3 regions of the Streptomyces sp. NPDC048606 genome follow, and region 3 is predicted to be linked to each of the others. Evidence: riboswitches for the same ligand, from Rfam matches in the RefSeq annotation. Region 3 holds a riboswitch; each other region holds the start of a gene.

The links. A riboswitch is a leader RNA that binds a small molecule or an ion and turns the genes downstream of it on or off. The one in region 3 is predicted to bind cyclic di-AMP.
Region 1: it holds a riboswitch for cyclic di-AMP, as region 3 does, so the genes downstream of both, AB0D01_RS12190 (transglycosylase family protein) here and AB0D01_RS00465 (M23 family metallopeptidase) in region 3, are expected to answer to the same signal.
Region 2: it holds a riboswitch for cyclic di-AMP, as region 3 does, so the genes downstream of both, AB0D01_RS11405 (LysM peptidoglycan-binding domain-containing M23 family metallopeptidase) here and AB0D01_RS00465 (M23 family metallopeptidase) in region 3, are expected to answer to the same signal.

Annotation. Positions count from the first base shown of each region.
Region 1 is NZ_JBEZIB010000009.1:85,907-95,857, reverse strand. Features, by position in the region: gene AB0D01_RS12215 (SurA N-terminal domain-containing protein) at 1-595, shown strand, start outside; gene AB0D01_RS12210 (MazG family protein) at 714-1,745, shown strand; gene AB0D01_RS12205 (globin domain-containing protein) at 1,810-3,012, opposite strand; gene AB0D01_RS12200 (cytochrome P450) at 3,134-4,420, shown strand; gene AB0D01_RS12195 (transglycosylase family protein) at 4,570-5,649, shown strand; cyclic di-AMP (ydaO/yuaA leader) riboswitch at 5,924-6,094, shown strand; gene AB0D01_RS12190 (transglycosylase family protein) at 6,097-6,849, shown strand; gene eno (phosphopyruvate hydratase) at 7,238-8,524, shown strand; gene AB0D01_RS12180 (septum formation initiator family protein) at 8,623-9,111, shown strand; gene AB0D01_RS12175 (DUF501 domain-containing protein) at 9,159-9,701, shown strand; gene AB0D01_RS12170 (Ppx/GppA phosphatase family protein) at 9,698-9,951, shown strand, end outside.
Region 2 is NZ_JBEZIB010000008.1:149,805-159,755, forward strand. Features, by position in the region: gene AB0D01_RS11375 (polyprenyl synthetase family protein) at 1-1,051, shown strand, start outside; gene shc (squalene--hopene cyclase) at 1,165-3,279, shown strand; gene AB0D01_RS11385 (1-hydroxy-2-methyl-2-butenyl 4-diphosphate reductase) at 3,276-3,929, shown strand; gene hpnH (adenosyl-hopene transferase HpnH) at 3,935-4,966, shown strand; gene AB0D01_RS11395 (aspartate aminotransferase family protein) at 4,963-6,366, shown strand; gene AB0D01_RS11400 (tyrosine-protein phosphatase) at 6,415-7,233, opposite strand; cyclic di-AMP (ydaO/yuaA leader) riboswitch at 7,552-7,716, shown strand; gene AB0D01_RS11405 (LysM peptidoglycan-binding domain-containing M23 family metallopeptidase) at 7,721-8,743, shown strand; gene AB0D01_RS11410 (SGNH/GDSL hydrolase family protein) at 8,906-9,691, shown strand; gene AB0D01_RS11415 (MBL fold metallo-hydrolase) at 9,793-9,951, shown strand, end outside.
Region 3 is NZ_JBEZIB010000001.1:112,755-122,705, reverse strand. Features, by position in the region: gene AB0D01_RS00480 (GNAT family N-acetyltransferase) at 1-130, opposite strand, end outside; gene AB0D01_RS00475 (HPr family phosphocarrier protein) at 341-622, shown strand; gene AB0D01_RS00470 (GntR family transcriptional regulator) at 943-1,608, opposite strand; gene AB0D01_RS00465 (M23 family metallopeptidase) at 1,875-2,675, opposite strand; cyclic di-AMP (ydaO/yuaA leader) riboswitch at 2,689-2,845, opposite strand; gene AB0D01_RS00460 (pitrilysin family protein) at 3,131-4,498, opposite strand; gene AB0D01_RS00455 (pitrilysin family protein) at 4,519-5,874, opposite strand; gene AB0D01_RS00450 (DNA topoisomerase IV subunit A) at 6,124-8,580, shown strand; gene AB0D01_RS00445 (restriction endonuclease) at 8,696-9,951, shown strand, end outside.

The DNA.
Region 1 (9,951 bases), on a different contig from region 3:
CGCCCTGCTCGTGGCGGCCCCCCTGCTGTCCGCCTGCTCCGGCGAGACCCGCCCCGGCACCGCGGCCGTCGTCGGCGGTGAACGCATCACCACCTCCGCCCTCCAGGCCCAGGTCAACGACGTCCGCACCGCGCAGAACCGTTCCGATCAGAGCGCGCAGCTGATCGGGGCGACCGCCGGTCTGGAACGGCTCAAGCTCAACAAGATGATCCAGACCGCCGTCCTGGAGCGCGCTGCCAAGGACGCCGGGGTCAGCGTGAGCACCAAGGAGATCGAGGACGTCCGCAAGGCGCAGCTCGAACAGGCCGGCGACGAGAAGACCCTCGCCAAGGCCGCGCTGGAGCAGGCGCAGCTGGCCCCCGGCCAGATGGACGCCGACACCCGCTTCAAGCTGCTGCGCGACAAGCTGTTCGCGCACTACGGGAGCCAGGAGGCGGCCCTGACCAAGCTGGGCGAGGCGGCGAAGGCCCTGCACATCGAGGTCAACCCGCGCTACGGGCGCTGGGACGCGCGGCAGATCATCCTGGGCGACCAGCAGACCCCGTGGATCACCCAGCGGACCGTGCCCGAGGAAGCGGCCCCCGCCGGGGCCTGATCCCGCCGGCCGGAGGTAGGTTCGGAGGGTGACCGACCACACCGCCGAACCCGCCCCCGTCCCCGCCGACGCCGCCACCGCCGCCCCCGACGCCCCGGCCGGCGCGGACACCGGCCGGATCGTCCTGCTGACCGCCAGCCACCGGGTCGCCCCGGGCCTGCTGTCCTGGCCGGCCTGGCGGACCCTGCACGCCGCGGACCGGGTGCTGTGCGCGGACGCCGACCACCCGCAGCTGCCGTACCTGCGCGAGGCGGGGGTGGAGGTGGCGCACGAGGCGCCCGACGCGCACGCGCTCGTCGAGGCCTGCGCCGGCGGTCGCACCGTCGTGGTGATCCCCGGCGGCGAGGGCGATCGGCACCTGACCGACGGGCTGGCCCGCCTCGCGGGCTCCGGCCGCGTCGACATGCCGGACCTGGAGCTGCTGCCCGGCTCCTACGACCTGCCCGGTGCCCGGCTGCTCGACCTGGTCCAGGTGATGGACCGGGTCCGGCGCGAGTGCCCGTGGACCTCGCGGCAGACGCACGAGGGACTGGTGAAGTACGCCATCGAGGAGGCGTACGAGCTGGTCGAGGCCATCGAGGACGGGGACCGGGCGGCGCTGCGCGAGGAGCTCGGGGACGTCCTGCTCCAGGTGTTCTTCCACGCGCGCATCGCGCAGGAGGGCGCCCCGCTGCGCGGCACGGCCGGGCCGGACGCCGAGGCGGCGGGAGCGGGAGAAGAAGAAGGGGAGGAAGGGGACGCGGACACGGACGTGGACGCGGCGCCGTTCTCCATCGACGACGTGGCCGGGGACCTGGTCGCCAAGCTGATCCACCGCCACCCGCACGTCTTCGGCGACGCCGAGGCCGAGTCCCCCGAGGACGTCAACGCCCACTGGCAGGCCACGAAGGCCGTCGAGAAGCGGCGCGAGTCGGTCACCGACGGCGTCCCGCCGGCCCAGCCGGCCCTCGCGCTCGCGGCCAAGCTGGCCGGCCGGGCGCGTACGGGCGGCGTGGAGGTGGAGCTGCCCCGGGGCGAGGGGGTCGGGTACGAGCTGCTGGCGCTCGCGGCGCGCGCCGAGGCGAGGGGGATCGACCCCGAGACGGCGCTGCGCGGCGCGGCCCGCGCCTACCGGGACGCGATCCGCGCGGCGGAGGGCGTCGGCCGCTGACGCGCCCGCCGGCGGCCCGCCGCGGCGCCCGGATCCGGCGGGGCCGGTCGGGGGCCCTTCGGGCTCAGCGCGGGCGCGGGGCGCGGGCCGAGGGGTTGTGCCACTGGGGGGCGGGCCGGTTCAGGAACCACTCGCCGAAGCCCACCGGCCGGGCGCGGCCGACGGCGGCGGCCGGCAGGGCGTCGTGGAAGAGGCGTTCGGGGAGGGTGCCGAGCTCCTCCAACAGGTGGGCGGTCTCCTCGACGAACTGCGGGGGCCCGCTCAGGTAGACGTCCTGCTCCGGCCACATGCCCCGGTGGCCGAGCGCGGTGGCCAGCCGGTCGGTGGCCTGGTTGCGGTGCTGTCCGGGGGCGGGGGTGATGTAGGTGACGGCGAGCCGCCCGAGGCCGGCGGCGTACGAGTCGATCAGGGGCCGGTCGTAGAGGTGGGCGGCGTCCCGGGCCACCACGAAGAGGCGTACGTCGTGATCGGGAGGGTGCTGGACCAGGTCCTCCAACATGGCCCGGATCGGTGCCCAGCCCGTCCCGGCCGCGATGAGGGTGACGGGGCGGCCGGTGCGGCGCAGGGTCAGCGCCCCGCCGGGGGCGCCGAGCCGCAGCACCTCGCCGGGCAGCGTCTCGCGGACCAGGGCGTTGCTGAGCCGGCCGCCCTCGATCCGGCTGACGTGGAGGTCGACGGTGCCGTCGGGGCGGGGCGCGTTGCCGAGGGAGTACGTGCGCCAGGTGGTCGGCACCCGGGTGCTGGCGACGCTCACGTACTGGCCCGGTACATAGGGGAGCGGCGTGCGCGGGAGCAGGGTGAGGACGCCGATGTCGCGCCCGTAGCGCAGGTGGCGCACGACCTCCGCTTCCCACCAGGGCGGGTCGGTGCTCTCGGCGGCGCCGGCGGTCATGGCGTCGGCGATCATGGCGTAGGCCTCGGTCCAGGCCTTCTCCACGGTCGGGGTCCAGGCCTCGCCGGAGGTCTCGGCGAGCGCGGCGAGCAGGCTGGCGCCGACGGCGGCGTAGTGCTCGGGGCCGACGAGGAACTTGCGGTGGTCGCGGCCGAGGTCGCGTAGATAGGGGACGAGGGTCTCGGTCTCCAGGTGGGCGACGACGTGGGTGAGGGCGGCGAAGAGCCGGTCCCGCTGCCGTTCCATGTCCTCCAGGGACGCCGGGAAGAGTTCACGTATGCCGGGGTTGTGCCAAAAGAGGTGCGAGTAGAAGAACTTGACCGCGTGCTCGGCCCGTCTCTCCACCACCGCGAAGCTGCTTTTCAAGATCCTCACGTCCACAGAACCGAAAGTAGGAGCGTCGAGGAAGCCGAGGTCAAGCGATGGTCGATCTACGGACAGCCGCGACGAACCGCGCATATGGGGTGGGCGGCGCGGCCCGGGATACGGTCGTCGGGTGCATGAGCAGACCTCCGCGAACCAGCCCACCGCCCCCGACGGGGCCGACGTCCCCGAGGCGCCGACCCTCTTCGACTGGGAGTTCGCCACCGATCCCTACCCGGCCTACGCCTGGCTGCGCGAGCACTCCCCGGTGCACCGCACCCGGCTCCCGAGCGGGGTCGAGGCCTGGCTCGTGACCCGGTACGCCGACGCCCGCCAGGCCCTCGCGGACCAGCGCCTGAGCAAGAACCCGGCGCACCACGCGGAGCCGGCGCACGCCAAGGGCAAGACCGGGATTCCGGGGGAACGCAAGGCGGAGCTGATGACGCATCTGCTGAACATCGACCCGCCGGACCACACCCGGCTGCGGCGGCTGGTGTCGAAGGCGTTCACCCCGCGCAGGGTCGCCGAGTTCACCCCGCGCGTGCAGGAGCTGACCGACCACCTCATCGACGGGTTCTGCGCGAAGGGGGAGGCGGACCTCATCCACGAGTTCGCCTTCCCGCTCCCCATCTACGCCATCTGCGAGATGCTCGGCGTACCGCGCGAGGACCAGGACGACTTCCGCGACTGGGCGGGGATGATGATCCGCCACGGCGGCGGGCCGCGCGGCGGGGTGGCCCGCTCCGTGAAGCAGATGCGCACCTACCTCGGGGAACTGATCCACCGCAAGCGGGACGATCTGGGCAACGACCTCATCTCGGACCTGATCCGGGCCAGCGACCACGGCGACCACCTCACGGAGGCCGAGGCCACGGCGATGGCCTTCATCCTCCTGTTCGCCGGCTTCGAGACGACCGTGAACCTCATCGGCAACGGCGTCCACTCCCTCTTCATGAACCCCGACCAGCGCGCACGCCTCCAGACCTCCCTCGCGGCGGGGGAGCGGGCCCTGTTGGAGACCGGGGTGGAGGAGCTGCTGCGCTACGACGGTCCGGTGGAACTCGCCACGTGGCGGTTCGCCACCGAGCCGCTGACCCTGGGAGGCCGCCGGATCGAGACCGGGGATCCCGTGCTGGTGGTCCTCGCGGCGGCCGACCGCGACCCCGAACGGTTCGCCGAACCGGACATCCTGGACCTTTCCCGAAGTGACAATCAGCACCTTGGATACGGGCACGGAATCCACTATTGCCTCGGCGCCCCGCTCGCCCGTCTCGAAGGGCAGACGGCCCTGGCGACTTTGCTGACGCGTCTGCCGGATCTGGAACTTGCCGTTCCCCCTACGGACCTGCGCTGGCGCGGCGGACTGATCATGCGTGGCCTGCGCACCCTTCCCGTCCGCTTCACACCCCGAAACGGATGAGCGGAGCGGCGGGCTCCTGACGGAGGGCGGATCGGGAGCCTCCGGGGCGGCGGTTGACCGTAAGTCAGTCACCGATCGAACTTGTGACATCCGTTCGAAGGCGGCTAGGTTCTGCCGTTACCCCGCCGTTATGCGAAAGGTGCAGCCTCATGCTTCCCGGGAACGGCCGCCACAGACGCCCCCGCCAGGTACCCGCACTGGTGGTCACCGCAGGAGTGACCGGCTCCGCTCTGGCCCTGCCGCTGCTCGCCGCCACGAACGCGAGCGCCGCCGACACCGCCACGTGGGACAAGGTCGCCGACTGCGAGAGCGGCGGCACCTGGAGCGCCAACTTCGGCAGCGGGGCCTACGGAGGCCTCCAGTTCACGCTGGAACAGTGGAAGAACGCGGGCGGACTCGCCTACGCGGAGCGCCCGGACCTCGCCAGCCGCTCCCAGCAGATCGCGGTGGCCGAGCGCGTGCTCGCCTCCCAGGGCCCCCAGGCCTGGCCGCTGTGCGCCGCCTCGGCCGGGCTGACGCAGAACGGTCCGGCCGCCGCCGTCGACCCGGGCGACGCCAAGACGCCCGCTCCGGTGGCCCCCACCCCCTCGCGCCCCGACCACTCGGTGCCCGTCACCGGAACCGACCGGCCGACGGACTTCGGCGCCCCGACGCAGCAGCCGGGCCAGGGCCCGCTGGCGCCGAGCCCCAGCGTGCTGCCGGACTACCCGCTCGGCCCCTCCAGCGGACTGCCCGTCATGCCCGATCCGGACTACACGACGCCGCCGACCACCCCGACGGTTCCGCCGACCACCGCGCCGGTCACCCCGACCGCGCCCGTGGACCCGGCGAACCCGACCGCGCCCGTCACCCCGACCACCCCCGTGGACCCGGCGAACCCGACCGGCACCCCGACGCCCACCGCCCCGGCCGTCCCGGGCGTCACTCCCGCGCCGGGTGCCACGCCCGCCCCGGGCGCCACGCCCACCGCGGGCACCGAGGCGACCGACGGCGCCGGCAAGCACCGCGGCCCGGCGGCCGTCGAGGTCCCCGGCGCCCCTGGCACCCCGTCAGCGGCCACCCCCGCGCCCACGTACACCGTGAAGGCGGGCGACAACCTGGCCACCATCGCGAACGCCAACGGCGTCAAGGGCGGTTGGAACCAGATCTACAAGGCCAACGAGCAGGTCATCGGCGGGGACGCGGACCTCATCAAGCCCGGCCAGAATCTGGATCTAACCAAGAAATAGGGGCAGTTCGGACACCCGTAAAGAGTTGAATGTCCGTTATCGGTAAATGAGACATGCGTCTCTTCCGGTCAACTGGCGTGTCACGTTCCGGAACTTCCGCAAACCGGGCTCTCACCTGCGAAAACACGCCTTCCCGGAGGGCAAGTAGGCCGGTTTCTCCCTGATGTCACACGTTGAACATCGGGGAGAGACCTGTCTACCTTCTGAATCGCTCACCACCGTGGGCACCTTCGACCGCATCGCCGAATCCTGCCGGCGGACGGGGGGAACAGTCGTCGCGCAAGCGCCGAAGGCAGGAGCGGGGGAACCAAGGTAGGCGCCGGAACGGCTCGTCCTCGGACGGGACTTGACCGGCTAGGGGTTAAGCCGTGCGCTCGACGCACGACCGGGCAACTCATCCGCCCGAACCCGACAGCTCACCTCGAAGGCGTCGGTGAGGAGAACCTCATGCTGCTTTCCGGCAAGGGCAAGCACCGCCGCGGCTCCAAGGCCGTCCGCATCGTCACGCTCGCCGGTGTCGCCGGTGTCGCCGTCGCCGCCCCGCTGATGACCGCGGGCACCGCCAGCGCCGCCACCGCCTCCGAGTGGGACAAGGTCGCGCAGTGCGAGTCCGGCGGCAACTGGGCCATCAACACCGGCAACGGTTACTACGGCGGTCTGCAGTTCTCCGCCTCCACCTGGGCCGGCTACGGCGGCAAGGCGTACGCCGCCACCGCCAACAAGGCCACCAAGGCCCAGCAGATAGCCATCGCCGAGAAGGTCCTCAAGGGCCAGGGCAAGGGCGCCTGGCCGCACTGCGGCGTCGGCCTGTCCAAGTCCGCCTACAACGGCGGCGGCTCGACCACCACCCCGGCCAAGCCGTCGAAGCCGCAGACCAAGCCCGAGACCTCGAAGCCGGCGCCGGCCAAGCCCGCGAAGCCGGCCACGCCGAAGGTCGAGAACCAGTCCTCGAAGCCGTCGACCTCGAAGCCGGCCACCCCGGCCCCGAAGCCGTCGACCCCGAAGACCGAGGCCGGCACCGGTGCGGGCACCGTGCAGACCGGCAACGGCTCGTACGTGGTGAAGGAGGGCGACACCCTCGGCACCATCGCCGCCGCGAACAACATCAAGGGCGGCTGGGAGAAGCTCTTCCAGCTGAACAAGGACATCGTCTCCGATGCCGACCTGATCTTCCCGGGCCAGAAGCTGAAGCTCAGCTGAATCCCGGCGTAACGGCCGCCCCGACCGCACCGGTCGGGGCGTCCGGAGCACCACGACGCCCGGCGCGCGAGCACTCGCACGCCGGGCGTTCGGCGTGTCCGCACACCGGGCCCGCGCGCTCGGTCCGCGCCCGCGTCGGGCCGCTCCGCGCACCCGTGTCGGACCGGCCCGACACCCGGAGCGGACCGCTCCGCGCCCGCTTCGCTCCCGTCGCGCTCGAAAGAACGGGAGACCTATGTCCGGGAAGAAGGGTATTCGGGCCCTTTTTCGTCCCAGGACCCGGGCGGTCGGCGGGCCCACTGCCCGGAGCCGGTTAGGCTCTAGTCGGCAGGGGCCGTCCCACGGCCCGACACGCCACCGCACACCCAGCGTCACATCCCAGAAGGAGATGCTCGTGCCGTCCATCGACGTCGTCGTAGCCCGGGAAATCCTGGACTCCCGAGGCAACCCCACGGTCGAGGTCGAGGTGGGCCTCGACGACGGCAGCACCGGCCGTGCTGCCGTTCCGTCCGGTGCCTCCACCGGAGCGTTCGAGGCCATCGAGCTCCGTGACGGTGACCCCAACCGTTACCTCGGCAAGGGTGTCGAGAAGGCCGTCCTCGCCGTCATCGAGCAGATCGGCCCGGAGCTCGTCGGCTACGACGCCACCGAGCAGCGCCTGATCGACCAGGCCATGTTCGACCTGGACGCCACCGACAACAAGGGCTCCCTCGGCGCCAACGCCATCCTCGGCGTCTCCCTGGCCGTGGCGCACGCCGCCTCCGAGGCCTCGGACCTGCCCCTGTTCCGCTACCTCGGCGGCCCGAACGCGCACCTGCTGCCCGTTCCGATGATGAACATCCTCAACGGTGGGTCGCACGCCGACTCCAACGTGGACATCCAGGAGTTCATGATCGCCCCGATCGGCGCGGAGACCTTCTCCGAGGCCCTGCGCTGGGGCGCCGAGGTCTACCACACCCTCAAGAAGGTCCTGCACACCAAGGGCCTGTCCACCGGTCTCGGTGACGAGGGCGGCTTCGCCCCCAACCTGGAGTCCAACCGCGCCGCGCTCGACCTCATCATCGAGGCCATCAAGCAGGCCGGCTACACCCCGGGCAAGGACATCGCGCTCGCGCTCGACGTCGCCGCGTCCGAGTTCTACAAGGACGGCAAGTACGAGTTCGAGGGCCAGTCCCGCTCGGCCGCCGAGATGACCGACTACTACGCCGAGCTCGTCGAGGCGTACCCGCTCGTCTCCATCGAGGACCCGCTGTTCGAGGACGACTGGGCCGGCTGGAAGACCATCACCGACCGCCTGGGCTCCAAGGTCCAGATCGTCGGCGACGACCTCTTCGTCACCAACCCCGAGCGCCTGGCCCGCGGCATCGAGGAGGGCTCCGCGAACGCCCTGCTCGTGAAGGTGAACCAGATCGGTTCGCTGACCGAGACCCTCGACGCCGTCGAGATGGCCCAGCGCAACGGCTTCAAGTGCATGATGTCCCACCGCTCCGGCGAGACCGAGGACGTCACCATCGCCGACCTCGCCGTCGCCGTGAACTGCGGTCAGATCAAGACCGGCGCCCCGGCCCGCTCGGACCGCGTCGCCAAGTACAACCAGCTGCTGCGCATCGAGGAGATCCTCGACGACGCCGCCGTCTACGCCGGCCGCAGCGCCTTCCCGCGCTTCAAGGGCTGATTGCCGCCTCGCGGCGCCGGCCTCCGTACGTCCCCGCACTCGGTCCCGTACCGTGTGCGGGGACGTATTGCGTAGCGCGCACCAGGGGAGGCGGGACCATGGCCGGGAACCGGGATCGGTTCTCCACCTTCTCGACGGCGACCCGGCTCCGGCAACTCGGGGAGCGGACCGCCGCGCACGTCTACCGCTCGCAGTCCCGCCGGCACATCCGCCGCAGCCGGCTCACCGGCCGCGCGGCCCTGTTGGTGCTCGTCCTCTGTACGCTGGTCGTCGCCCTCGCGTATCCGATGCGCCAGTACGTCTCCCAGCGCTCGGAGATCGCCCGGCAACAGCGGTCCGCCGACGACGCGCGCAAGCGCCTCGAACAGCTCCGCGACGAGAAGGCCCGCTGGCAGGACCCGGCCTACGCCGAGCAGCAGGCGCGCAGGCACCTGCACTTCCTGCGCCCCGGGGAGACCGGCTACATCATGACCGACCCCGCGGCCGAGGCCGCGGAGCACCGCCGCGCCGGGCAGGCCGGCTCCGACCGCCCCTGGTACTCCAACGTCTGGGACGGCGTCGACAAGGCCGACCGCCCCGGCGACTGACCGACCCACACACCCCGTACGACCGAACGAAGAGACTTCCTCCAGGCATGCAGACGCCCCCGCCCCAGACCGACCGGACCGAGCCGACCGACGCGGACATCGACGCGTTCAAGCAGCAGCTCGGCCGCCCCCCGCGCGGGCTGCGCGCCATCGCGCACCGCTGTCCCTGCGGCCAGCCGGACGTCGTCGAGACCGCCCCGCGGCTGCCCGACGGCACCCCCTTCCCGACGCTGTACTACCTGACGTGCCCGCGCGCGGCCTCCGCGATCGGCACGCTGGAGGCCAACGGCGTGATGAAGGAGATGCAGGCCCGGCTCGCCGACGACCCGGAGCTGGCCGCCGCCTACCGGGCCGCGCACGAGGACTACATCACGCGCCGCGACGCCATCGAGGTGCTCCAGGGCTTCCCGAGCGCCGGCGGCATGCCGGACCGGGTCAAGTGCCTGCACGTGCTGGTCGGCCACTCCCTGGCCGCCGGTCCCGGGGTGAACCCCTTCGGCGACGAGGCCCTCGCGATGCTGCCCGAGTGGTGGGCCAAGGGCGCCTGCGTCACGCCGTGCGCGCAGGAGAAGGAAGAGGTCGACGCGTGACCCGGGTCGCGGCGATCGACTGCGGTACGAACTCCATCCGCCTGCTCGTCGCCGACTGCGACCCCGTCACCGGCGAGCTGGTCGAGCTCGACCGGCGGATGACCGTCGTCCGGCTGGGCCAGGGCGTGGACAAGACCGGCCGACTGGCTCCGGAGGCCCTGGAGCGCACCTTCGAGGCCTGCCGCGCGTACGCGGAGGTGATCGAGGGGTTCGGCGCCGAGCGGATCCGCTTCGTGGCCACCTCGGCCTC
Region 2 (9,951 bases), on a different contig from region 3:
GGGCACGGCCGGCGCGGAGAAGGCGGACACCCTCGCCCTCCTGGAACGCGGCCGCACGCTGTCGACGCCCGTGCTCCGCGCCGCAGTGGACCGGCTCGCGGCGCCGATGGACACCGTCGCCGCCTACCACTTCGGCTGGATCGACGCCCAGGGCAACCCGGCGGACGGCGACGGCGGCAAGGCCGTACGCCCCGCCCTCGCCCTGCTCTCCGCCGAGGCGGCGGGCGCGGCGGCCGAGGTCGGCATCCCCGGCGCCGTCGCCGTGGAGCTCGTCCACAACTTCTCGCTGCTGCACGACGACCTGATGGACGGCGACGAGCAGCGCCGCCACCGCGACACCGTGTGGAAGGTGCACGGCCCGGCGCTGGCCATCCTCGTCGGCGACGCCCTGTTCGCCCTCGCCAACGAGGTGCTGCTGGAACTCGGCACCGCGGAGGCCGGTCGCGCCACCCGCCGGCTGACCACCGCCAGCCGCAAGCTGATCGACGGCCAGGCCCAGGACATCTCCTACGAGCACCGCGAGCGCGTCAGCGTCGAGGAATGCCTGGAGATGGAGGGGAACAAGACCGGAGCCCTGCTCGCGTGCGCCGTGTCCATCGGCGCGGTGCTCGGCGGCGCGGACGACCGCACGGCCGACAAGCTGGAGGAGTACGGCTACCACCTCGGCCTCGCCTTCCAGGCCGTCGACGACCTCCTCGGCATCTGGGGCGACCCGGAGTCCACCGGCAAGCAGACCTGGAGCGACCTGCGCCAGCGCAAGAAGTCCCTGCCCGTCGTCGCCGCCCTCGCGGCGGGCGGACCGGCGTGCGAGGAGCTCGCGAAGCTGCTCGCGGCCGACGCCAAGAGCAACGACTTCGAGAACTTCTCCGAGGAGGAGTTCGCCCACCGGGCCGCGCTCATCGAGGCGGCCGGCGGCCGTCGGTGGACCGCCGACGAGGCCCGCCGCCAGCACGCGATCGCCATCCGCGCCCTGGACGACGTGGACATGCCCCAGCGGGTGCGCGAGCAGCTCGTCGCCCTCGCCGACTTCGTCGTCGTGCGCAAGAGGTGATCTCGGCCCGAAAGTGGATATGAATCGCGAGTCGCCGACCGGCGCCGCCTGACGGGCGGACCGGTCGACGGCGGACCCCAGCACAGCAGAGGACACTGTTCTAAGGGGAAGCCATGACAGCGATGACCGACGGCGGCGGCGCGGTGGCCGGCGGCGCCGATCCGCACGACGCCCGCACCGCGGCCAGGGCGCGGGCCCGACGGCCCGCGCCGGCCGCCCCGGGCGCCGGCGCCGATCTGCGCGGCGCCGTCCAGGAGGCCACTGCGCGCGCCGTCCGTGACCTCCTGGCCCGCCAGGACCCGGCCGGCTGGTGGAAGGGCGACCTCCAGACCAACGTCACCATGGACGCCGAGGACCTGCTGCTGCGGCAGTTCCTCGGCATCCGCGACGAGGCGACCACGGCCGCCGCCGCCCTCTTCATCCGGGGCGAACAGCGCGAGGACGGCACCTGGGCCACCTTCCACGGAGGTCCGCCGGAACTCTCGGCCACCATCGAGGCGTACGTGGCCCTGCGCCTGGCCGGCGATCCGCCCGACGCCCCGCACATGGCCCGCTCCTCGGCCTGGATCAGGGCCCACGGAGGGATCGCCGGCGCCCGCGTCTTCACCCGGATCTGGCTCGCCCTGTTCGGCTGGTGGAGCTGGGACCACCTGCCCGAACTCCCTCCCGAACTGGTCTTCCTGCCCCCCTGGGTGCCGCTGAACATCTACGACTTCGGCTGCTGGGCCCGTCAGACCATCGTCCCGCTCACCGTGGTCTCCGCGCTGCGGCCGGTGCGCCCCGCCCCCTTCGCCCTGGACGAGCTGCACACCGACGCCCGTACGCCCTTCCCGGACAAACCCCTGGCGAGCGCGACCAGTTGGGACGGGGCCTTCCAGCGCATGGACCGGCTCCTGCACCTGTACCGCCGGGTGGCCCCCCGCCGGCTGCGCGAGGCCGCCATGGCCACCGCCGCCCGCTGGATCATCGAGCGCCAGGAGAACGACGGCTGCTGGGGCGGGATCCAGCCGCCCGCCGTGTACTCCGTCATCGCCCTGCACCTGCTCGGCTACGCCCTGGACCACCCCGTGATGCGGGCCGGCCTGACCTCGCTCGACCGGTTCGCCGTCTGGCGCGAGGACGGCGCCCGGATGATCGAGGCCTGCCAGTCCCCGGTGTGGGATACCTGCCTGGCCGCCATCGCCCTCGCCGACGCGGGCCTGGAGCCCGACCACCCGGCCCTGGTCGCGGCGGCCGACTGGATGCTCGGCGAGGAGATCCGCAAGAGCGGGGACTGGGCCGTGCGCCGGCCCGGGCTCGAACCGGGCGGCTGGGCGTTCGAGTTCCACAACGACAACTACCCCGACATCGACGACACCGCCGAGGTGGTCCTCGCGCTGCGCCGCGTCCGCCATCCCGAACCGGCCCGGATCGAGGCGGCCATCGCGCGCGGGGTGTCCTGGAACCTCGGGATGCAGTCGCGCAACGGCGCCTGGGGCGCCTTCGACGCCGACAACACCTCCACCCTGCCCAACCGGCTGCCCTTCTGCGACTTCGGGGAGGTCATCGACCCGCCCTCGGCCGACGTCACCGCCCACGTCGTGGAGATGCTCGCCGTCGAGGGCCGGGCCGCCGACCCCCGCACCCGTCGCGGCATCGACTGGCTCCTCGCCGAACAGGAGCCCGACGGCTGCTGGTTCGGGCGCTGGGGCACCAACTACGTCTACGGGGTCGGCTCGGTGCTCCCGGCGCTGACCACCGCCGGCATCGCCCCCTCCCACCCCGCGATCCGGCGGGCCGTGCGCTGGTTGGAATCCGTACAGAACGAGGACGGCGGCTGGGGCGAGGACCAGCGCTCGTACCGGGACCGCGCCTGGGCCGGGAAGGGCGCCTCCACCCCCTCGCAGACCGCCTGGGCGCTGATGGCCCTGCTGTCGGCGGGGGAGCGGGACGGCGAGGCCGTCGAACGCGGCCTCGCCCACCTGGTGGACACCCAGCGGGCCGACGGCACCTGGGACGAGCCGTACTTCACCGGGACCGGCTTCCCGTGGGACTTCTCCATCAACTACCACCTCTACCGCCAGGTGTTCCCGCTCACCGCGCTCGGCCGCTACCTGTACGGGGAACCCTTCGGCCCCGGAGGTCGGCGCGGCGCCCCCGCCCCGTCCGCGTCCGCCACCCCGCCCCCGGCCCCGTCCGCCACCCCGCCCCCGTCCGCGACCGCGGGCGCGACCGAGGAGGCCGGATGACCGGGGAGGCCGGCTCCCCGGCCCCGCTCCTGATCGCCTGCGCGCTGCGCATCGAGCGGACGGCGTTGCGCGGCGCCGCCCGCGTCGCCCGCGAGGCGGGCCGGCCCGCCGCGTCCGTCCTGCGGACCGGGATGGGCCCGCGCGCGGCCGAGCGGGCCGTCACCGAGGCCCTGGGGCGCCCCGGGATGGAGGGGGCCGCCGTCCTCGCGACCGGGTTCTGCGCGGGCCTGGTGCCCGGCACGCACCCGGGCGACCTGGTCGTCGCGGAGACGGTGCGCGACCCGCGCGGCTCCGTGACCTGCACGGGCACCGCCCTGTTGGCCGAGGCCCTGGCCCGCGCCGCACCCGGGCGCACCGTGCACACCGGCGTCCTGATCGGCTCCGACCACGTCGTGCGGGGCCAGGAGCGCGACCGGCTGCGCGCCGGCGGCGCCCTCGCCGTCGACATGGAGTCCGCCGCGACCCTGTGGACCGCCACCCGGGGCGGCGCCCGCCCGGTTGCGGCCGTCCGGGTGATCGTGGACGCTCCGGAGCACGAGCTCGTCCGTATCGGCACGGTTCGCGGTGGAATATCGGCCTTCCGTGTGTTGCGTGCCGTACTGCCTGCTTTTTATGACTGGCACCGTTCGTTGCTGCTCCCCAGGAGGTGAGCCAGATGGCCATGCCACTGCGACAGTCCATCAGGGTCGGGACCTATCTGCTCGAACAGAAGGTCCGCAAGCGTGAGAAGTTCCCGTTGATCGTCGAACTGGAGCCGCTCTACGCCTGCAATCTCGCGTGCGAGGGGTGCGGGAAGATCCAGCACCCCGCCGGAGTGCTCAAGCAGCGCATGCCCGTGGCCCAGGCGGTCGGCGCCGTCCTGGAGTCCGGCGCGCCGATGGTGTCCATCGCGGGCGGCGAGCCCCTGATGCACCCCCAGATCCACGAGATCGTGCGCCAGCTGGTGGCCAAGCGGAAGTACGTCTTCCTCTGCACGAACGCCATGCTGCTCCGCAAGAAGATCGAGAAGTTCACCCCTTCCCCGTATTTCGCCTTCGCCGTCCACATCGACGGACTGCGCGAACGCCACGACGAATCGGTGGCCAAGGAAGGCGTCTTCGACGAGGCGGTCGCCGCCATCAAGGAGGCGAAGCGGCGCGGATTCCGGGTCACCACGAACTCCACCTTCTTCAACACCGACACCCCCCAGACCATCATCGAGGTCCTCAACTACCTCAATGACGACCTCCGCGTCGACGAGATGATGATCTCGCCCGCCTACGCCTACGAAAAGGCCCCCGACCAGGAACACTTCCTCGGCGTCGAACAGACCCGCGAACTGTTCAGGAAGGCCTTCGCCGGCGGAAACCGGCGCCGCTGGCGCCTCAACCACTCCCCGCTCTTCCTCGACTTCCTGGAAGGCAAGGCGGATTTCCCCTGCACCGCCTGGGCCATTCCGAATTACTCGCTCTTCGGCTGGCAACGCCCCTGCTACCTGATGAGCGACGGGTACGTCCCCACCTACCGGGAACTCATCGAGGACACCGACTGGAGCAAGTACGGCCGCGGCAAGGACCCGCGCTGCGCCAACTGCATGGCGCACTGCGGCTACGAACCCACCGCCGTCCTCGCCACCATGGGGTCCCTCAAGGAGTCCCTGCGCGCGGCCCGCGAGACCATCGGAGGCAACCGGGAAGCCTCGTCATGACGGCCGCGCAGGGCGGAGCCGGCGGCTTCGACCTCGCCGCGCTGCTGGCCGAGCGCGGCGGGGAACGCTACGAGCTGCACGCCCGCCACCTCAACCCCCAGCTGCCCCGGATGCTGCACACCATCGGCTTCGACAAGGTCTACACGCGGGCCGAGGGCGCGCACTTCTTCGACGCCGAGGGCAACGACTACCTCGACATGCTGGCCGGATTCGGGGTGATGGGCCTGGGCCGCCACCACCCGGTGGTCCGCCGCGCCCTGCACGACGTCCTCGACGCCGGCCTCGCCGACCTCACCCGCTTCGACTGCCCGCCGCTGCCCGGACTGCTGGCCGAGCGGCTCCTCGCGCACAGCCCCCACCTGGACCGGGTCTTCTTCGGCAACAGCGGCACCGAGGCCGTGGAGACCGCCCTGAAGTTCGCCCGGTACGCCACCGGCCGCCCCAGGGTCCTCTACTGCGACCACGCCTTCCACGGGCTCACCACCGGCTCCCTGTCCGTCAACGGCGAGGCCGGCTTCCGCGACGGCTTCGCCCCGCTGCTCCCGGACACGAGGATCGCCCTCGGCGACCTCACGGCCCTGGAGCGGGAGCTGGCCCGCGGGGACGTGGCCGCGCTCATCGTCGAACCCGTCCAGGGCAAGGGGGTGCACGCGGCCCCGCCGGGGTTCCTGCTCGCCGCGCAGGAGATGCTCCACCGGCACAAGGCCCTGCTGATCGCCGACGAGGTGCAGACCGGCCTCGGGCGCACCGGCGACTTCTACGCGTACCAGCACGAGCCGGGCGTGGAACCGGACCTCGTGTGCGTGGCCAAGGCCCTCTCCGGCGGGTACGTGCCGATCGGCGCCACCCTCGGCAAGGACTGGATCTTCCGGCGCGTCTACTCCTCCATGGACCGGGTGCTCGTGCACTCGGCGAGCTTCGGTTCCAACGCGCAGGCGATGGCCGCCGGCCTCGCGGTCCTGTCCGTCATGGAGGACGAGGGGATCGTCGCCCGCGCCCGCGCCACCGGCGACCTGCTGCGCGGTCGGCTCGCCGCGCTCGTGGACGAGTACGAGCTGCTGCACGAGGTGCGCGGGCGCGGGCTCATGATCGGCATCGAGTTCGGCCGGCCGTCCTCGCTGGGGCTGCGCGGCCGTTGGACGATGCTCCAGGCCGCCCGCAAGGGTCTGTTCGCGCAGATGGTCGTGGCGCCCCTGCTGAGCCGGCACCGGATCCTCACGCAGGTCTCCGGCGACCACCTGGAGGTCATCAAGCTCATTCCGCCGCTGATCGTCGACGAGGGGGACGTGGACCGCTTCGTCGGGGCCTTCCGCGAGGTCATGGACGAGGCCCACGGCGGCGGCTCGCTGATGTGGGACTTCGGCCGGACGCTGGTCAAACAGGCCGTCGCCAACCGCTGACGACCGCGGCTTCCCGCGGGGCCCGCACGGCCCCGCGGGGGAGCGGTCCTACGGCTCCAGCAGCCGTCCGCGCAGTCGCTCCAGGGTCTCGGGCGCGAGCGCGAGACCCTCGGCGAGGTAGCGGTCTACACCGCCCCACCCGCCGTCGATGGCCTCGAACGCCGCGAGGAGGTACTCGGCGCGCGCGTCGAACAGCGGTGAGAGCAGCTCCATCACCTCGGGGGTGCGGGCCTCCGCCTCGTCGTCGCGGCGCACCCGGTAGCGGCGGTGCGGGGCGTTCGACTCCAGGTAGTCCGCCACGATGGCCTCGCGCTCGACCCCGAGCGCCAGCAGGGTGACCGCGATCGACAGACCGGCCCGGTCCTTGCCCGCCGCGCAGTGCATGAGCGCCGGCACGCTGTCGTGCGCGAGCGCGTGGACGACCCGGCTGTGCTCGGCGGTACGGGTGCGCACCATGGTGCGGTACGACTCGGCCATGCGGGCGGCGGCCCTCCCCTCGCCCAGGAGCGCGCGCAGCTGCGCCAGATCGCCCTCGCGGACCATCTTCCAGAACTCGCGGCCGTCGGCGGGATCCGACAGCGGGATGTTCACGTTCCGTACGCCCGGCAGCTCGACGTCCGCCCCTTCCAGGGCGTGGTCGGCGCGGTTGCGGAAGTCGAAGACGGTGTGGAGGCCGAGGGAGCCGAGGAACTCTGCACCGGTTTCGGTGGCATGCGCGAGATGTCCGCTTCGGAACAGAAGTCCCGGCCTGACCCTCCGTCCGTCGGCGGTGGGCAACCCGCCCACGTCACGGAAGTTGCGCACGCCGATCAGCTCCGGCTCCGGTTCGGGCCGCGGCGGAAGGGGCGGGGGTATCAGCTGGGTCACGTGTGCTCCTCCATCTAGTCCTGTGTTGTCCGAATTACGCTGGTTGGGGCCAACTTGCCATAGGGGGAGGCGAGATCGTGCCGGACTCCGTGAGCCAGATCATACGGTGACCGTGCGTGCCTGATCACGAAATGCGAATTGCCTTGCCGGGGCGGTTGTTGATGGTCCGGAACAAACGGAGGGTGACAGGAATTGCCTCGATTCCCCTTCCCCGTGAATGCGTCGGGGAATCGGCGGCTTGTTGGCCACGGTCCCGCTCGATTACCTTCGCGATCGATCCGGGTGGACCGCCTAATCCTGCCGCCGCCCGGGAACCGCACCCGACCATCGACGCGCGCGGCAGGAGCGGGGGAACCAGGTAAGCCGCCGTACCGGATCCCATCCGGTCGGCTAGGGGTGAAGCCGTACACGTCCTCGACGGATACGGCCGGACATCTCCAGTCCGAACCCGACAGCTCACCTCGCAGGCGACGGAGAGGAATTCGCCATGCCCGGAAAGGGTAAGCACCGCCGTCCGAAGTCCCGTTCCCTGTCCCGCGGAATCGCGGTGGCCGGCACCGGCGGAGCCGCGCTCGCGCTGCCGTTGATCGGAGCCGGCGGCGCCCACGCCACCGGTCCCGCCGCCACGTCGAACACCCCGGCCGCCGCGCCCGTGCGGGCCGAGGCGGCCCCCGTCGCCGCGCCGGCCGAGGCTCCCGCCGCCGCGCCGACCGTCTACACCGTCGTGCCGGGCGACCACCTCTCGAAGATCGCCGCCGAGCGCCACGTCACCGGCGGCTGGGAGCGGCTCTACGCCGACAACCGCGAGGCCGTCGGCTCTGATCCCTCCCTCATCCACCCCGGCCTGAAGCTCACCCTCGACGGCGCGGCCGGCCGGACCCCCGCCCCGCGGGCGTCGACCGCGCCCGCCGCGCCGACCCAGGGCTCCTCCACCGGGACCCAGGCGGGCGACGAGGACTCCTCCGGCGCGGACGCCGCCGACGGGGCGACCCCCGAGGCCGCCCCGGCGCCGAAGCCCGCCCCGGTCAAGAAGACCGTCCCGGCCCCGCGCTCCGTCGGCAAGGCCCCGGCGGCCCCCGCCGCCCCGGCCGCCCCGGCGAAGGCCGGCGCCTTCGTCTCCCCGGTCGCCGGCGGCGTCACCACCCCGTACCGCCTCGGCGGCAGCATGTGGTCCTCCGGCTACCACACCGGCGTCGACTTCACCGCGAGCACCGGCACCACCGTGAAGGCGGTCGGCGCGGGCACCGTCGTTTCCGCAGGCTGGGGCGGCTCGTACGGCAACGAGGTCGTCATCCGGCACGCCGACGGCAAGTACTCCCAGTACGGCCACCTGTCCTCGCTGTCCGTATCCGTCGGCCAGAGCGTCACCGCCGGCCAGCGCATCGGACTCTCCGGCGCCACCGGCAACGTGACCGGCCCGCACCTGCACTTCGAGATCCGCACGGGCCCGTCCTACGGCTCCGACATCGACCCGGTGACCTACCTCCGGTCGAAGGGCGTCAGCCTCTGAGGACAACCGCCGACGGGCGGTGGGGAACGTGGGGCCGGGGCCTGAGGGGGGTCCCGGCCCCATCTGTACTTATTCCTTATCCCCCGGGTGGTATAGATCACGGTCCGTCAACCCCTCATTACGTTGGCGTAGGTTGCTTTCGGGGGTGAAGGATGGGTTCCCGTGGCAGCGACGAAGACGACACTCAAGACCATCGGCTCGTACGCGGCGATCGGGGACAGCTTCACCGAAGGCGTGGGGGACCCGGGACCCGGGGACTCGTATCTCGGCTGGGCGGACCGGCTCGCCGTACTCCTGGCGGATCGGCGTGACGAGCACGACTTCAGGTACGCGAACCTCGCGGTGCGGGGCAAGCTCCTGGACCAGATCGTGGCCGACCAGGTCCCGAGGGCCAAGGCCCTCGCCCCGGACCTCGTCAGCTTCTGTGCGGGCGGCAACGACATCATCCGGCCCGGCACCGACCCCGACGACGTGGCGGAGCGCTTCGAGGCGGCCGTCGCCGACCTCACCGGCGCCGTCGGCCAGGTCATGATCACCACCGGCTTCGACACCCGGGGCGTCCCGGTCCTCAAGCACCTCCGGGGCAAGGTGGCCACGTACAGCGCCCACGTGCGCGCCATCGCCGACCGCTACGACTGCCCCGTCCTCGACCTCTGGTCGCTGAGGTCCGTGCAGGACCGGCGCGCCTGGGACGGCGACCGGCTCCACCTCTCGCCCGAGGGGCACACCCGCGTCGCGCTGCGCGCGGCGCAGGTCCTCGGCTACGAGGTCCCGGCCGACCCGGACCAGCCCTGGCCGCCCACGCCGCCGCGCGGCTCGGTGGACGTCACCCGGGACAACATCCAGTGGGCGCGCGAGCACCTCGTCCCGTGGATCGGCCGCCGGCTGCGCGGGGAGTCCTCCGGCGACCACGTCGAGGCCAAGCGCCCGGACCTGCTGCCGCTGTAGCCGACCCGGGCGGAATCCTCCGGCGTCGGTGCGCGTTGGTCTGGTACGGAGTACGGAGCACGTCCGTACCAGACCGACCCGCACATTCCCCAGGAGGCGCCTTGACCGGCTCCCGACCCCTGCGTCCCCGGCTGCGCGCCCTGCGGCCCGAAGCCTTCGGCGCGGACCCCACCGGGGCGCGACTGGAGCGGATCCTGCGCTCGCCGAACTTCGCCGACGGGGCCTTCGTGAACCCCCTGGGAACCCGGGTCAGGCCCGCC
Region 3 (9,951 bases):
GCTCGTAGAAGCTGACCAGCCGCCCCGCGTCCTCGGTGGTGATGGGGCGGATCCGGGCCGTGCCGCCGTCGCGCAGCACGACGTCCGCTTCCCAGTGGGCCGGGTACGAGGGGTCCGACGGCATGGTCATGGGGTCACCCTAAGGGGCGGGGCGACCGTGTGTACGAGTACGACGGGCGGGGCCCGGTCGGCGCGCGCGGCGAACCCGGCCACCCGGGGCGAACCAGGGCAAGCTGGGGAGGGTCGAACGGCGGTGGATCCGGGCCGAAGGTCGGTCCGAGCATTCCGGGTGTCGTGAGAGACTGGTCTAGACAACCGTAAGAACCTGAAGGGCATCACCATGGCAGAGCGCCGCGTCAACGTCGGCTGGGCCGAGGGCCTGCACGCTCGTCCCGCCTCGATCTTCGTCCGGGCGACGACCGCTTCCGGCGTCCCGGTGACCATCGCGAAGGCGGGCGGCGACCCCGTCAACGCCGCTTCCATGCTGGCGGTCCTGGGCCTGGGCGCCCAGGGCGGCGAGGAGATCGTCCTCGCTTCCGAGGCCGAGGGCGCGGACGCGGCCCTGGACCGTCTCGCGAAGCTGGTCGCCGAGGGCCTTGAGGAGCTCCCGGAGACCGTCTGACCCTTCGGGTCCGGTGGTCCGCCACCACGAGCACGAAGGCCGCAGCCCCCGCCGTGACGGCGGGGGCTGCGGCTTTCGTGTTCCACGACCGCGCGCGGGGGCGCCCCGGTCCGAGGCTCCGGACGAACCGGTGCGGGATTTCGTGAATGACGGAATCCGGGGATCCCGGATTACCGAGGCGCGGCAGCGCGAGAACACGAGAGCGCGGAAACGCGGAAAGCACGGAAGGCGGAAGGTGGAAATACCTGCCGCCCCTTCCCGAAATTCCGGACCGTCGAATTCGACGGGAATCCCGCTCCGCCCTTTGTATACGGCCCGCGTTAATTCCCACCGCTCGCCGTGTTTACGGCACGTTGCGAAGTCCTCACCCGCGGCCGGTGCGCCCGCACCACCGTGGCGGCGTGCTGCGCGGTCAGGGCGCGGGCCCGTTCCGCGTCGCCGCGCGCCACGGCGTCCACGATCGCCCCGTGCTCGGCCCAGGAGTCCACGGGCCTGGCCGGGGCCTCCACCGCGTACATCCAGGCGATCTTGTGCCGGGTCTGGGTCAGCAGGGCGATCAGCCCGGGGCTGCCCGAGGCCTGGGCCAGCGTCTCGTGGAACCAGCCGCCCAGGGCCCGCAGGTCCTCGCCCTGGCCCTGCCTGGCCCGCTCCTGACCCAGCCTGACCAGTCCGCGCAGCACCTTCAGGTGGCCCTCGGTGCGCCGCCGGGCCGCCCGGGAGGCCGCCAGCGGCTCCAGCAGCACGCGCAGCTCCAGGAGGTCGGCCGCCTCCTGTTCGGTCGGCTCGGCCACGCAGGCGCCCGCGTGGCGGCGCGTGGTGACGAAGCCCTCGGACTCCAGGGTGCGCAGCGCCTCGCGGACCGGGACGCGGGAGACCCCGTAGCGGCGGGCGAGCACCTCCTCGGTGAGCCGGCCGCCGGGCGCGAAGAAACCGGAGACGATGTCGTCGCGGATCGCTGTGCATACCGCGTGCGCAGGAATACGCAAGGCCGGACCTCCGCTGCATTTCGACGACCGGCACCCTCGCCGGGATCGTGACCGTGCTGCGACTCTATTGCAATGCGCGAGGATTTCCGAGGCGGGCCGGAAATTCGAAAAACATTCCGCGGGACCGGGGGACGGGACCGGGACACGGATCGGCCACCGGCTGCGGGAATCGGCCACCGGTTGCGGGGAACGCGGACCGGGAACGCGGAAGGCCCCGGCTCGATGAGCCGGGGCCTTCCGTCAGGTGCGTGGGTGCGCGGTGCGGGTCAGATGCCGACGCCGTGGTTGCGCAGGTACGTCAGCGGGTTGATGTCCGAGCCGTACGAGGCGCCCGTACGGGCCTCGAAGTGCAGGTGCGCGCCGCTGGAGTTGCCCGTGTTGCCGGACAGGCCGATGACCGTGCCGGCGCCGACCTGCTGGCCGACGGAGACGCTCAGCGAGAACATGTGCCCGTACTGGGTGTAGGTGCCGTCGTTGTGGCGGATGACGACGTTGTTGCCGTACGCGCCGCCCCAGCCGGCCTCGACGACCGTGCCGGCGCCCACGGCGTGCACGGAGGTGCCCTGGCCGACGGCGAAGTCGATGCCGGTGTGGCTGCCGGAGGACCACATGCCGCCGCCCGCGCCGTACGAGGTGGTGACCGCGGCGTTGACCGGGGCGACGAAGGCGTTGGAGCGCTTGCGCTCCTCCTCCTTGGCCTTGGCCTCGGCGGCCTCGCGCTCGGCCTTGGCCTTGGCCTCGGCGACCTCGGCGACGCGCTTGGCCTCGGCGGCCCGCTGCTTGGCCTCGGCCTCGGCCTGCGCCTGGGCGGCGACGGCCTCGGCGGCGACCTGCTGGGACTCGGCCTGGACCTCGAGGTCGTCCTGGAGACCGTCGGCGACGACGATCGCGTTCTGGCCGGTGTCCTCCATGGACGGGGCGGAGTTGTCCGCGGCGAAGGCCGGGGCCGCGATGCTGCCGACCACACCCGTGGTGGCGAGGGCGGCCACACCGGCGATGCCGGCGGTCTTGCGGCTCAGACGGCTGGAACCACGGTGCTTACCGGCTGCACGACTGCCAATCGCCATGAAGGGGGTGATCCTTTCCTTCCTTCTCGCCTACCGGGTTAGCTGACGGGTTCGGAGCAGGAAGGTCTCCTACGGGCCCCCTCTTGCGAGGCGGTCCGATTCACCCCAGGGACTGATGGGTCCCCGGCTCCCCAGGCTCGCGCCTGACGGGGACTCGGCGATCGCTGCCCGGTGCCGCGGGGGTGCGGCGCGTATCAACTGACGGACAGCACGGCCGACGCTAGGCGGATCATCAGCCAATCGCCAAACAGACGAGCCTTTTTGTTGCGTACGCCACACCGCATACACGCAACCACGCCACCAAACGGACAAAAAAGCCCCCGCCGGGGGCTCCGGCGGGGGCTCTTTGTCACACGGCTGGTGTACGACCCGAAATCACGGTCGAATCGGACTCGACGCGCCCCGGGAAACGCCGCGTTGGCGTCTCCCGGCGGCCTCGCGGGACCGCCGCCGGATCAGTTGGTGACGACGGTGACGGCGCCGATCCCGAGGGCCCGCACGGGCTCCTCGATCTGCGCCGCGTCGCCCACGAGGACGGTGACCAGGCGGTCCACCGGGAAGGCGCTCACGACCGCGGAAGTGGCCTCCGCCGTACCGGTTTCGGCCAGCCGCGCGTACAGCCGGGCCTGGTAGTCGTCCGGCAGCTCCTGCTCGACCTGGTCGGCGAGGGTGCCGGCGACGGAGGCCGCCGTCTCGAACTTCAGCGGGGCCACGCCCACCAGGTTCTGCACCGCCACGTCCCGCTCGGCGTCGGTCAGGCCGCCCTCGGCGAGGGTGCGCAGCACCTGCCACAGGTCCGCCAGCGCCGGGCCGGTGTTGGGGGTGTCGACGGAGCCGCTGATGGCCAGCATCGAGGCGCCCTTGCCGTCGGCGGTGGAGCGCAGCACCTGGCCGAAGGCGCGCACGCCGTAGGTGTAGCCCTTCTCCTCGCGCAGCACCTTGTCCAGGCGGGAGGTGAGGGTGCCGCCCAGGCAGTACGTGCCGAGCACCTGCGGGGCCCACACGATGTCGTGGCGGTCCGGCCCGATGCGGCCGATCAGCAGCTGCGTCTGGACCGCTCCGGGCCGGTCGACGATGACGACGCGGCCCGTGTCGTCGGCGGTCACGGGCGGCACCGGGAGGGGCTCGGCCGTGTCGCCGGTCCAGGTGCCCAGGGTGTCGGCCAGCACGGCGTCGAGGTCGATGCCGGTCAGGTCGCCGACGACCACCGCGGTGGCGGTGGCGGGGCGCACGTGGGCCTCGTAGAAGGCGCGTACGGCCCCGGAGTCGATCCGCGCGACCGTCTCCTCGGTGCCCTGGCGGGGGCGGGACATGCGCAGGGAGGCCGGGAAGAGCTGCCGGGAGAGCTCCTTGGCGGCCCGCCGCTGCGGGTTGGCCAGCTCGTGCGGGATCTCGTCGAGCCGGTTGCGCACCAGGCGGTCGACCTCGCCGTCGGCGAAGGCGGGCGCGGCGAGGGCCTCGGTGAGCAGGCCGAGGGCCTTGGCCAGGCGGGAGGCCGGGACCTCCAACGAGACGCGCAGGCCCGGGTGGTCGGCGTGCGCGTCGAGGGTGGCCCCGCAGCGCTCCAGCTCGGCCGCGAACTCCTCCGCGCTGTGCTTGTCGGTGCCCTCGGACAGCGCCCGGGCCATGATCGTGGCCAGGCCGTCGAGGCCGGCCGGCTCGGCGTCGAGCGGCGCGGCGAGGTTGACCTCGACCGCGACGACCTGCTGGCCGGGGCGGTGGCAGCGCAGCAGCGTCAGGCCGTTGGCCAGGGTGGAGCGCTCCGGGGCCGGGAAGGCCCAGGGCCTGGCCTCGCCGGCCTCCGGGCGCGGGTGGAAGGTCATGGTCACGGCTGCGGTGTCGCTCACTGGTCCGCCCCCTCGTTCTCGTGCTCGTCCTCGTCGGACTCGTCGTTCGCGGATCCGGCCGCCGGCTCGTAGACGAGCACCGCGCGGTTGTCGGGGCGCAGTCGGGCGGCGGCCACGGCCTGCACCTCCTCCGCGGTGACGTCCAGGACCCGCCCGACGGCGGTCAGCGCCAGCTGCGGGTCGCCGAACAGCACCGCGAAGCGGCACAGTTCGTCGGCCCGGCCGGCCACCGTGCTCAGCCGGTCCAGCCACTCGCGCTCCAGCTGTGCCTGGGCGCGCTCCATCTCCTCGGCGGTGGGGCCCTCCTCGGCGAAGCGGGCGAGCTCCTCGTCCACGGCCGCCTCGATGGCGGGCACCTCGACGCCGCTGGAGGTCTTCACGTCCAGCCAGCCCAGCGAGGGCGCGCCGGCGAGGCGAAGCATGCCGAAACCGGCCGCGACGGCGCTCTGGTCGCGGCGTACGAGGCGGTTGTGCAGGCGGGAGGACTCGCCACCGCCCAGGATCGTCAGCGCGACGTCGGCGGCGTCGCAGTCGCGGGTGCCGTCGTGCGGCAGCCGGTAGGCGGCCATCAGCGCGCGCGCCGGGACCTCCTCGACGATCTCCTCGCGCAGCTGCCCGCCCATGACCTCGGGCAGCGAACCGTCGCGCGGCGGCTGCTTGCCGTCGTGCGCGGGGATGCTGCCGAAGTACTTCTCGACCCAGGCCAGGGTCTGCTCGGGGTCGATGTCGCCGACCACCGACAGGACGGCGTTGTTGGGGGCGTAGTACGTACGGAAGAAGTTGCGCGCGTCCTCCAGGGACGCGGCGTCCAGGTCGGCCATGGAGCCGATCGGGGTGTGGTGGTACGGGTGGCCCTCGGGGTAGGCGAGGGCGGTGAGCCGCTCGAAGGCGGTGCCGTACGGGACGTTGTCGTAGCGCTGGCGGCGCTCGTTCTTGACGACGTCGCGCTGGTTCTCCATGGACTCCTCGTCCAGCGCGGCCAGCAGCGAACCCATGCGGTCCGCCTCCAGCCACAGGGCGAGCTCCAGCTGGTGGGCCGGCATGGTCTCGAAGTAGTTGGTGCGTTCGAAGCTGGTCGTGCCGTTGAGGGAGCCTCCGGCCCCCTGGACGAGCTCGAAGTGCCCGTTGCCCGGTACGCTCGCCGAACCCTGGAACATCAGGTGCTCGAAGAGGTGAGCCAGACCGGTCCGCCCCTTGACTTCGTGGCGCGAGCCGACGTCGTACCAGAGGCAGACGGCGGCGACCGGGGTGAGGTGGTCCTCGGACAGCACCACGCGCAGGCCGTTCGCCAGCCGGTGCTCGGTCGCTGTCAGGCCGCCGGAGCCCGCCTGAGCCGTTGCCGTGTGACCCATGGGCATGTGGTCCCTTCGCTCGCGATGCAGAGATTTCGTATCGACCTGCCACTGTATGCAAGCGCGCCGACCACCGGAGAAGTTCCCGGGCTCCCGCCTGGGTCGGAGTCGGCGTTGTCGGCGCCTAGGGCCACAATGGTCCGCGTCGCCCCCGTTCGGACGGCCCGTTCGGACAGACCGTCCGGACAGAGCGTCCGGATCGTACGAACCCCCGTACACCCCGATTCTTGGTTAAGGAGCCGCGCAGCGATGGCCCGCCGCAGCACGAAGACCCCGCCGCCGGAGGATTTCGAGGAGAAGATCCTCGACATCGACGTCGTCGACGAAATGCAGGGCTCCTTCCTCGAGTACGCGTACTCGGTGATCTACTCCCGCGCCCTGCCCGACGCCCGCGACGGCATGAAGCCGGTGCACCGGCGCATCGTCTACCAGATGAACGAGATGGGCCTGCGCCCCGACCGCGGCTACGTGAAGTGCGCGCGCGTCGTCGGCGAGGTGATGGGCAAGCTGCACCCGCACGGTGACGCGTCGATCTACGACGCCCTCGTGCGCATGGCCCAGCCCTTCTCGATGCGGCTGCCCCTGGTCGACGGCCACGGCAACTTCGGTTCGCTCGGCAACGACGACCCGCCGGCCGCCATGCGTTACACCGAGTGCCGGATGGCCGACGCCACGTCGTTGATGACGGAGTCGATCGACGAGGACACCGTCGACTTCACCGCCAACTACGACGGCCAGGAGCGCGAGCCCGTCGCGCTGCCCGCCGCCTACCCGAACCTCCTCGTCAACGGCGCCTCCGGCATCGCGGTGGGCATGGCCACCAACATGGCCCCGCACAACCTGGGCGAGGTCATCGCGGCGGCCCGCCACCTGATCCGTCACCCGGAGGCGGACCTGGAGGCGCTGATGCGCTTCGTCCCGGGTCCCGACCTGCCGACCGGCGGTCGCATCGTCGGTCTGTCCGGGATCAAGGACGCCTACGAGAACGGTCGAGGCACCTTCAAGATCCGTGCCACCGTGGCCGTCGAGGACGTGACCCCGCGCCGCAAGGGCCTGGTCGTCACCGAACTGCCCTTCACGGTCGGCCCCGAGAAGGTCATCGGGAAGATCAAGGACCTGGTCGGTTCGAAGAAGCTCCAGGGCATCGCGGACGTCAAGGACCTCACCGACCGCTCGCACGGCCTGCGCCTGGTCATCGAGATCAAGAACGGTTTCCACCCGGAGGCCGTCATGGAGCAGCTCTACAAGCTGACGCCGATGGAGGAGTCCTTCGGCATCAACAACGTGGCGCTGGTCGACGGGCAGCCGCTGACCCTCGGCCTCAAGGAACTGCTGGAGGTCTACCTCGACCACCGCTTCGAGGTCGTGCGCCGGCGCAGCGAGTTCCGTCGGGGCAAGCGCCGCGACCGGCTGCACCTGGTCGAGGGCCTGCTCGTGGCCCTGCTCGACATCGACGAGGTCATCCGGATCATCCGCGACAGCGACAACTCCGCGCAGGCCAAGGAGCGCCTGATGGAGCGCTTCTCGCTGAGCGAGATCCAGACCCAGTACATCCTGGACACGCCGCTGCGCCGACTGACCCGCTTCGACCGGATCGAGCTGGAGTCCGAGCGCGACCGCCTCACCGGCGAGATCGACGAGCTGACGGGCATCCTCGACTCCGACGGCGAGCTGCGCAAGCTGGTCTCCTCGGAACTGGCCTCGGTCGCGAAGAAGTTCGGCACCCCGCGCCGCACGGTGCTGCTGGAGTCGGCGGGCACCTCGGTCGCGGCGGTTCCGCTGGAGGTCGCGGACGACCCGTGCCGGGTGCTGCTGTCCTCCACGGGCCTGCTGGCCCGCACCGCGAACGGCGAGCCGCTGCCGCAGGAGGAGGGCGCGGGCCGCGCGAAGCACGACGTGATCGTCTCCCAGGTGGCGGCGACGGCCCGGGCGGACGTGGGCGTGGTGACCTCGTACGGCCGGCTGCTGCGGCTGTCGGTGATCGACCTGCCGCAGCTGCCGGACACCCACGCCGCGCCGAACCTGGCGGGCGGGGCGCCCGTCTCGGAGTTCGTCTCCGGACTGGAGGCCGACGAGACGGTGATCTGCCTGATCTCCCTCGACGAGTCCTCGCAGGGGTTGGCCCTCGGCACCGAGCAGGGCGTGGTCAAGCGGGTCGTGCCGGACTACCCGGCGAACAAGGACGAGCTGGAGGTCATCACCCTCAAGGAGGGCGACCGGATCGTCGGCGCGGTCGAACTGCGCACGGGCGAGGAGGACCTGGTCTTCATCACCGACGACGCGCAGCTGCTGCGCTACCCGGCCGGACAGGTACGGCCGCAGGGCCGTCCGGCGGGCGGCATGGCGGGCATCAAGCTCGCCGGCAACTCCAAGGTGATCCACTTCTCGGCCGTGGACCCGGCGCGCGACGCCCTGGTGTTCAGCGTGGCGGGCTCGCACGGGACGCTCGACGACTCCGTGCGTTCCGGGAAGCTGACGCCGTTCGACCAGTACCCGCGCAAGGGCCGCGCGACGGGCGGCGTGCGCTGCCAGCGCTTCCTGAAGGGCGAGGACGTCCTGGTGCTGGCCTGGGCCGGGAACGCCCCGGTGCTGGCCGCCGCCGCGAGCGGCGCCCCGGCCGCGCTGCCGGCCGTGGACCCGCGCCGGGACGGCTCGGGCACGGCTCTGCCGGCCTCGGTGGAGCACCTGGCGGGGTCCGCGCTGTAGCGCGGTGGGCGCGGTGGGACGCCGACCCGCCGCCGGTCTTCGCCGGCGGCGGGTCGCGCACCCCGTGTGACGACTAGTGTTTTCCCGGTACGCGCGGGTGGGGGGAGCACAACGGATGAGTCGTCGGCCGAGCGGGATGATCGGGGCCTGGGCCGAGGCCCAGCGGCAGGAGCAGCGGGCCCGGCTGCTGCAGCAGCGCGAGGCCGAACGCCGTGAGCGGGCCCACGAGCGGGAGCTGGCCCGCGGGCGCAGGGAGCAGCAGGCCGCCTACCGCCAGTACCGCGACGCCGAGGCGGCGCGCCGTACCGAGGAGCTCGACGCGGAGGTGGCGGCCCTCCAGGGGCTGCTGGCGGCGGGCTGTCGGGCGCCCGCGTTCCGGATGGCCGCCATGGTGCGGGACGAACGGCTCGAACCCTTCGCCCCGGGCCCGCTCGGGCAGCCGGTGCCGATGCCGCAGCTGCGCCAGTTCCAGCAGCAGGGCGGCGGATGGGCGCTCGGCCCCGGCCGCCGGGCGCAGGCCGAACGCGAGGCGCACGACCACTACACCCGGGCCTGGCAGGCCGCGCACGCCGCCGAGCAGGAGCGGCTGCGGCAACTTGCGGCCTACCGCGCGCAGTACGACCGGTGGGCGGCGGAGCGGCTCGCGGAGATCCGCGGGCACAACGGCGGGCTCGCCGAACTGGCGGACGCCCTGCGCGCCGGCGACGCGGACGCGGTGGTGGAGTACTTCTCGGCGGCCCTGTACGCCTCCACGGCCTGGCACCGGGACCTGCCGCGCCAAGTGTCGGCGGCCTACGACCGGGGCCCGCGCCAGCTCGTCCTGGACTGGGAGCTGCCCCGCTTCGGGGTGGTACCGGAGACGAAGTCCGTGCGCTACATGCCGAGTACGGACCAGGACCGGGAGACGGCCCGGCCGGCCACGCAGCGCCGCGCCCTGTACCGGGACGTGTTGGCCCAGTGCGTGCTGTTGGTGCTGCGCGAGCTGTACGCGGCGGACGAGTTCGGGGCGCTGGACTCGGTGGTGGTCAACGGGTTCGTGGACGACCACGATCCGGTGACGGGCCAGGAGGCCCGCATCGTCCTGGCCACCGTGCAGGCCACCCGGGCGGCCTTCTCGGGGCTGCGGCTGGAGCAGGTCAGCGCGGTGGACTGCCTGACCGACGGGCTGCGCGGGCAGCTGTCGGCGCGCCCGGAGCAGCCGACGGCCGTACGGGCGGGGCGCCGGCCCGACGAGGTCGCGGGCGCGGACGCCGTCGTGAGCCACGGCGGGCACGCGGGCGACGGCGAGGACGAGCCGGACCTCTTCGCGATGGACCCGATCGCCTTCGAGAACCTGGTGGCGGAGCTGTTCCGGGCGATGGGCATGGAGGC